Regions from separate parts of the Bacillus sp. JJ1609 genome, predicted to be linked through region 2. Evidence: riboswitches for the same ligand, from Rfam matches in the RefSeq annotation. Region 2 holds a riboswitch; the other holds the start of a gene.
The links. A riboswitch is a leader RNA that binds a small molecule or an ion and turns the genes downstream of it on or off. The one in region 2 is predicted to bind cyclic di-AMP.
Positions count from the first base shown of each region.

Region 1 (4,202 bases), on a different contig from region 2:
CTCTGATGAACTCGATTACTTCATCCTTTTGAACATAGGTTGCTTCCATTATGTGCACTCCCTTAGATAAATCAAATTTATATGAATATGAAGAAATATTAGTTAACACCATCAGTATAGGTAAAACCTTCTTGTAAGCAACTTTAGCAAAGGTCGTTGGAAAATTCAAATATTTGCAGGAAGCTCAGCTTTAAAATAGTAATGTGGAAGGAATTTAGCTACCTTGCAGCGAAATAGATGATGAAAATTATTATATCGCAAATATAGGTGGAATAAAAATGAGACTAACTGTCAACATCGAGAATGTCATTTCCAGGACTTATGACGAAGACTTTGAAGCCATTGCTGACCAGGATCAGAAAAATGAGAATAGAATGGGAGATTGTTAATGGGCGTCACACTTAAACCAATTACAAAAGAAAACTGGGAAGAAGCCATCGATTTAACCGTTAAAGAGGAGCAGAAGCATTTAATCGCTTCAAATTTATATTCGATTGCAGAGGTCCAGTTTCTTGAAAATTTCAAGGCATCAGGCATTTATTACGAAGAAAAGATGATTGGGTTTGCAATGTATGGAATCGATTCAGACGACAATAATTATTGGATATATCGTTTGATGCTTGATCAGGCTTATCAAGGCAAAGGATTTGGTGCCACATCTGTAAACTTAATTGTGGAAGAGATAAAGTGTATCAATTCAGCAAACATTCCATTTATCATGATTGGCTACCATCCAGAGAATGATGGGGCACGGTATGCATATAAAAAAGCTGGATTTGTTGAAACAGAAATGGCACCATGGGGGGAGCAGCTTGCTGCGTTTTATTTGGGTGATTTAATAGAAACAGTGGAATAAGATGCTCTAAATAAAGATAGCCAGCATGTGGTTTACACCAAGCTGGCTATCTGTTTCTATTAAGAAGCTTTATTTATAGCTGATGAAGTCTTTGCCGGTTTGAAGACACCTTCCCATTTAGCAATAACAATTGCAGCAAGGGAATTACCAACAACATTCACGGCAGTTCTTCCCATATCAAGGATCCTGTCAATACCAGCAATGAATGCCAAGCCTTCAACAGGTAGTCCGACCGTACCCAGTGTTGCTAAAAGAACTACGAAGGAAACACCAGGAACTCCGGCGATCCCTTTTGAGGTCACCATTAATACAAGCATTAAGGATACTTGTTCAGAGATGCTCATATCGATACCGTACATTTGGGCAATGAAGATCGCAGCCAATGCCTGGTAAAGTGTCGAGCCATCCAGATTAAAGGAATAGCCTGTTGGAATAACGAAAGAAGTAATATGTTTAGGTGCTCCTTCTTTCTCCATTTTATCCATGATTCTAGGCAAAACAGTTTCAGAGCTTGCTGTCGAGAATGCTAAAATTAATTCATCTTTTAGTGTTAAAATTAATTTGAAAATATTGTATCCAGCAAGCTTGGCTACAAGACCCAAAACACCAATTACAAAGAAAATCATTGTTCCATATACAGTCAGGACCAGTTTGCCGAGCGGAATCAAGGATTCAAGGCCGAATTTAGATACAGTAACCCCAATCAGGGCGAATACTCCGAATGGAGCGAACTTCATGATTTGGTTTGTTGCATAGAACATTGCGTCAGCCGTTCCTTGGAAAAATGCGATAACAGGTTTTCCTTTTTCACCAATTGCGGAGATTCCTAGTCCAAAAACGAGAGAAAAGAAAATGATCGCCAGCATATCGCCTTCAGCAACTGCTGCAATTGGATTTGTAGGTACGATTTCAACCAATGTAGTAATCATCGATTTTGTTTCCTGTGTTTCAGCAGTATCTACATAACTAGCAATATCGGTTTTATCAAGCTCGCTCATGTTTACCCCAGTTCCAGGGTGGAATACATTTGCAGCGATAATACCTACGATGATCGCAATGGTAGTTATGACCTCAAAATAAAGTAGCGTTTTACCGCCAATTTTACCTAACTGCTTAATATCGCCTACACCAGCAACTGCCACAACAATACTTGCAACAACGATTGGTACGACGATCATCTTAATTAATCGGAGAAAAATATCTCCAATCGGCTGCAGGTAAGAAGCAACAGCAGGATTTCCAAAGAAGACTGCGCCTACAATAATACCAAGAACCAGACCGATAAAAATTTGACCAGCTAAACTGATTTTTTTCATCTGCATTTCCTCACCTTCTGTAAAATTCTATGCTAAAAAAGCAATTGGCAATGGAAACAAGATCTTTCCTCCGCAAAAAAAGACACTTTGGGTGTCTATTAACAGAGTATTCTCCTCTGTTCCCTTAGTCGCTGACGAGGTTAGCTGTCGGGTTAGGAATTGGAAACACAAATCCCCTTCGTAATGAATTCACCCCAGGCGGAAACCGCCGTTTGGTTCCCCCGTTCTTATAAATAAGATTAAGCGGTAAATATTGATTTATATTATATCAATATTATTAATATGTAAATGTTAATTGATTTCCAGAGTATTAGTTTGTATTGAATTCATTAGGAAATAACGTGAATGCTCATGAAAACGGAAGGGGAATTTTTTAATTGCAGAACAAGATTTAATGATGATTTAGTGTTTTAATAACCAGAAGCAAGCCGAACATAAGGAGGATTTTTATTGTTATTCCAGAGTGGAAAGATAAAAGTATGAGAATTAGAAAAAAAGGATGCCGATTTTTTAGCTAAATGGCTATCAAATCCTGTTGTCCTTCAATTTTTTGAGGGAAGGGATCGTTCCTTTGATTTAGATATGGTTAGGGATGTGTTTTTTACATCTGATTCTGATGAAACACGATGCATTGTTCTTTTTGAGGATAAAGAAATAGGCTATATTCAATTTTATGAATTGGGACCGTCTGATCGTTTTGATTTTGGTTTAGACCAATCGGAAATCATATACGGTACAGATCAATTTATTGGAGAAATAAACTATTGGAACAAAGGAATAGGGCAGCTGTTAATGCAATCAATGTTAAATTATTTAATTGAACAAAAAGGAGCGGATCTGGTTATTGTCGATCCGCAAACCTGGAATGAAAGGGCAATAGCCTGTTATGAAAAAGTGGGATTCCAAAGTATAAATTCTTGCCCAAACATGAATGGCATGAAGGAGAACTTCGGGACAGCTGGCTGATGCAATATAAAGCAAAAAAATGTTAGATATCCTCGCCTGATCTATTGCCGGAAAAAATGTGTGTAACTATGCTGGAAAGGGAGCCTAAAATCGCGCTGCCGATTATATCGGACGGATAATGATGTCCAACCCAAATCCTTGAGAATCCTGTTAGTCCAGACATGAAGAGCATGAAGATACCTAGTGTTCGATGATACATGAAAATGGTTGTAGAAGCAGCAAAGGCAAGCAGTGTATGTTTGCTTGGGAAGGTTGAATCCATCTTCGAGGGGATAAGGATTCCTACGCGCCTTTTCTTAAAAGGACGGGGTTTATAAAAAAATAACTTAAATAAACTATGGATAAATAATGTGTAAAAGATTGAGCCGCCGGTTTCAACAGTTAGCCTCTTTTTAAATCGGTTTTTGATCAAAAAAACAACTAAAAACGAAATATATACATACCGGATTCTATTGGAAATGAGAATCATCAATTTATCAACGACCCAATTGCGTCCGGACAGCTGATTGATTAACTGAAATAGTCTAAGGTCCATCGGAGAACTCCTTAAGGTTGTTTTGTTTATTTTCTCCTGGCAATTATGAAACATGTATGGAAATAGAATCAATATTAGCTGGATAAATCAGGACAACAAATAAAGTTTCAGGAGGAGGCGAGTAATAATGGAATTGAGAAGGATAAAAGAAATTAATGAAATAACAGATTTTATCGCAAATCATAACAGCCTGCTACTCAAACATATAAAAGGCCAAATTTATTGAAAATAGGAAATGAAGATGGAAGAGGATTTTTAGAGGGATTAAAACTTTCCCAATTTCATTTTTACCAAAAAAAAATCAAGCACTCGCGTAGCTGCTTGAAAAATAATGCAGCAAACTTCTTTCTGTCAGGCTGAGGTATTGTTTTTTTCATTGCCGATATCCTCCGCGCCTCGGTTACTGTTGTCTACTCTAAACAATTCAAGCCCTCTTAATAATGCATCTCCACCAAAACCAGCCATTATTGACATCAAAAATACTCTTAACAGCGAATCCGCCTCTGACGATATTACGAGCAATGCAGCA
Region 1 is NZ_JBALSS010000007.1:140,758-144,959, reverse strand. It holds gene V7654_RS08555 (STAS domain-containing protein) at 1-49, opposite strand, end outside; gene V7654_RS08550 (GNAT family N-acetyltransferase) at 389-856, shown strand; gene V7654_RS08545 (cation:dicarboxylate symporter family transporter) at 916-2,172, opposite strand; cyclic di-AMP (ydaO/yuaA leader) riboswitch at 2,287-2,428, opposite strand; partial or broken gene V7654_RS08540 (GNAT family N-acetyltransferase) at 2,719-3,138, shown strand; gene V7654_RS08535 (phosphatase PAP2 family protein) at 3,161-3,673, opposite strand; gene V7654_RS08530 (DUF4257 domain-containing protein) at 4,025-4,202, opposite strand, start outside.
Region 1: it holds a riboswitch for cyclic di-AMP, as region 2 does, so the genes downstream of both, V7654_RS08545 (cation:dicarboxylate symporter family transporter) here and V7654_RS07545 (APC family permease) in region 2, are expected to answer to the same signal.

Region 2 (4,202 bases):
GGCTAGCAATCTGCCATAATGACTCTCCTCTTTGGACAACATGAATGAACATAATGAACCTCCCTTGGGAAAAAGTCCTACAATAAGGTATGAGGAAAACATTCATTATATGTTGGTAGGAAACCGTTTATCCGGGTTCTTTTCTAAAGAGACTTTTCCAAATGACTACCTCTTGGTTACCTAAAAAAAACAAAAACTAGAAAAAGAGAACACCAATGAAGCCTCTTGGTTACCTAAAAAAACAAAAACTAGAAAGAGAGGGCACCAATGAGCTTCTTGGTTACCTAAAAAAAAACTGAAAAAAGAAGACGCAATGGTATGCAGAATAAAGGAGGACGATAATCCCCTTGAGATTTGCTACATATAGAATGCGCTTTAATTTAAAAAAATTTCACAAGGAAACACACTTCCTAATGCAGTAAAATAAAGAGAAGCAAGTGGCGTAAAATAACTTATAAGGAGTGGGCAGGATGGGCGCATGGGGAACAGGATTGTGGGAAGATGATCTGGCATGTGATATCCAGGATGAATGGAACGATCTTCTTGATGAAGGGATGAGTCCGCGCAAAGCTGCGAAAATCATCTTGAAATCGTGGCTGGAGGAGCTCGAGGATTATGATGATGACATAGAGCGTCAGCCTGATGAATCGATTCTTTATATTTCACTTGCAGCCCTCCAAATGAGGCATAGGGCATTGACGATTGGCATTAAAAAGAAGGCGATCGAGCTGATCGATAAAGGTGCCGATCTTGAATTGTGGAAAGATAGCGAAATTCAGGATTACGAGGAACGAAAGAAGTTTCTCATTGAATTCAAGGAGAAACTTGAACAGACAAGGGCAAGGTTTTTTTGACACTATAAACATTGATGTTTTCCAAAGGGAATATGAAAAAGCTGCTGAACAAAGCGGACAAGAAAATAGCGGGGCAAATCACACAGGAAGTTATACTTGACGTGTTGGAGGAATGCCTCTGTTGAAAGGATTTATTGAGAATGTTATTGCTAAAAAGTATCATCCTGGGTTTTTCAGTATCAGCTCCTGTTGGGCCGATCGGGTTGCTGTGTATTCAAAGAGTTCTCTCAAGAGGAAGATTGGCAGGAATCCTGACAGGATTTGGAGCTGTGACGGCGAATATCATTTATGCGAGTATCGCCGCATTCGGTTTTTCGGTAGTGTCCGCATTTTTGATCGAGCAGCAGGTTCTATTGAAGCTGATCGGTTCAGCGTTTTTATTTTTCCTGGGGGTAAAAACATTTCTGAAAAAGCCAGCCAGTTCAGCAGCAAATCTGCAGGGGGAAAGCCATTTGGGCATGTACCTGTCCACCTTCTTATTGATGATTACAAATCCAGTCACTATCCTTAATTTTACCGCGATGTTTGCGGGACTGGGATTTGTTCAGGGCTCAGATACAGGTTTGACAGCTGTAACGCTGATTGGCGGAGTATTTTTTGGTGCAGCCTTATGGTGGGTAATGCTCAGCTTCATCGTCAGCTTTTTTAAAAATAAGATCACTCCGCATTTAGGTCTGGTCAATAAGATGGCTGGTTTGCTGATTATCGCACTGGGAATTTTAGCGTTTGTAAAATAGTACTTATTGGAGATAGCCATAAAAACTCACAATATAGGGGGAACAGGTATGGATCTTTGGGTAGGTTCTGCTGGAGTCTGTATCAATCATCATGGGGAAGTGCTGATGGTTCGGCAAGGTAAAGAAGATGAAGAAAAGCTTTGGGCTATTCCGGCAGGAGGGGTAGAGCTGAATGAAACTTCTGAAGAATGCTGTATCAGGGAAGTGTTTGAGGAAACGGGATATGAAGTTGAGATCGTCAGGCCTTTATACATAAAAACAGGTAAGTCTTTTGGGATTGATATTAAGGTCCAATATTTTGAAGTGATGATAACAGGTGGAGAACCGCGGATTCAGGATCCAGACGGATTGATTCATGAAATAGCGTGGAAAAAATTAAGTGATATGAATGTAACGGACTTCGGTTTTCCAGAAGATCTAGCATTCCTCCTAAATTTTATCAGGGAAAAAAGCCTTCAGGAGATAGAGGGATGGAGTGATTAAAACATATACCTCATAGATCCTAAAAAAGCTGCCAAGCTGGCAGCTTTTTTAATACCTCTTTTAATCAAATGGGGTAGTTATTTACTATCACTTTCCTCCATATGATTAACTTCTTCAAAGTCAGGACCGCCATATAGCAGGTTAATTTCCACGGTAAGCTTTTTTAAAAATTCATCAGATATTAAGGGTTCATTTTCTTTAAACATATTATTCCTCCTATTTATCTGGATTAATACTAGAATACACACATGATACGATAATATTCACTTTACTTTTTATAAATAAAATAAATATATTTACTTTTTTATAACACAGGAGTATGATAATCATCGGTTTCAATTTTCTAAATCGCCGAAACCATAAGGTGCGGGGGAACCACTATTGGATTGGTACAAGATCCAGGGGTGAATCCTTTTTAGGTAGGGCTACTCAATGGCCCGAATCCGTCAGCTAACCTCGCAGGCGTTATATGAGAAGGAAGGTGGAGCTTGTAAGGCACAGGAATTATTATGTCTGCAGGTCTATTAATAATGGCTTGGGCATTTTTTTATGCCTTTTTAACGAAAAAATGAAGTTTATTTATTAAAGCAACTGGGAAACATACCTTCATTAATACTAGGCGGTGACGATTGATGATTTCATCCATAAAAAGGTTTTTAATTGGCCGACCCTTGAAATCAACTGAATTAGGGGAACAGAAACTGAATAAAACAAAAGCATTGGCGATACTTTCCTCGGACGCCTTATCCTCAGTTGCATATGGGCCTGAACAGATTTTGATTGTGCTTTTTACAATCAGTGCAGCGGCATTTTGGTATTCGATTCCAATAGCAATCGGAGTTTTAATATTATTGACAGCACTTATTCTTTCATATAGGCAGATTATTTTTGCTTACCCACACGGGGGAGGAGCATATGTGGTTTCCAAGGAAAACCTTGGTGTTAATCCAGGACTGATTGCAGGCGGTTCATTATTAGTTGATTACATATTGACAGTAGCTGTAAGTGTCTCTGCAGGTACAGATGCCTTAACCTCTGCTTTTCCTGAATTGCATGATTACAATGTCCTTATTGCTATAATATTTGTTCTGTTTATTACTACTCTTAATCTTAGAGGTGTTACAGAATCGGCCAGCATTTTGGCCTATCCGGTTTATTTATTCGTCTTAGCATTATTCATTTTAATAGGTGTCGGCTTATACAAAATCGTTACTGGAGATATTTCGGGAAATCTTCATGAACCTATTGGGACTCCAGTCGCCGGATTAACATTATTCTTGTTGTTAAAAGCATTTGCTTCTGGCAGTTCGGCATTAACAGGGGTAGAAGCCATTTCAAATGCGATCCCTAATTTCAAAGATCCTGCTCCAAAAAATGCCGCTAAAACTCTAACGGCTATGGGTGCGTTGCTTGCCTTGCTATTTTCGGGAATCGTATACCTGGCTTATTATTACGGTATTGCACCAAATGAAAAGGTAACTGTTGTATCGCAAATTGCTGAAGAAACATTTGGACGCAATTTCATGTATTTCTTCATACAGGGAACAACTGCTTTAATTTTAATCCTTGCTGCAAATACCGGGTATACAGCTTTCCCATTACTGGCAGTGAATCTTGCAAAAGATAAATTTATTCCAAGGATGTTTACAGTCAGAGGGGATCGATTAGGATATTCGAATGGTATTATCATTCTTGCATTGGCGTCGATACTTTTAATTGTATTCTTTAAAGGGCAAACAGAACATTTAATTCCATTATATGCTGTCGGTGTATTCATTCCATTCACTTTGTCACAAACGGGAATGATGGTTAAATGGATTCGCGAAAAACCCGAGGGCTGGGTTACTAAATTAATCATTAATTCTACAGGTGCTGTCATTAGCTTTATTGTCACGCTTATGTTTTTCCTGACAAAATTTGCACAGGTATGGTCGGTATTAATCTTTTTGCCACTCATCATCCTCATGTTCCATCGAATTAAAAAACATTATAACGCGGTTGGAGATCAACTAAGGATTACTACTTGTGAACCTGCTCTTGCTGTTGAAGGGAATGTCATTATTGTTCCTGTGGCAGGAATAACTCATGTAGTAGAAAATTCTTTAAACTATGCAAAATCTCTATCTGC
Region 2 is NZ_JBALSS010000006.1:591,516-595,717, forward strand. It holds gene V7654_RS07520 (LysM peptidoglycan-binding domain-containing protein) at 1-52, opposite strand, end outside; gene V7654_RS07525 (MarR family transcriptional regulator) at 471-854, shown strand; gene V7654_RS07530 (LysE family translocator) at 995-1,591, shown strand; gene V7654_RS07535 (NUDIX hydrolase) at 1,640-2,074, shown strand; gene V7654_RS07540 (bacitracin ABC transporter ATP-binding protein) at 2,152-2,280, opposite strand; cyclic di-AMP (ydaO/yuaA leader) riboswitch at 2,414-2,555, shown strand; gene V7654_RS07545 (APC family permease) at 2,707-4,202, shown strand, end outside.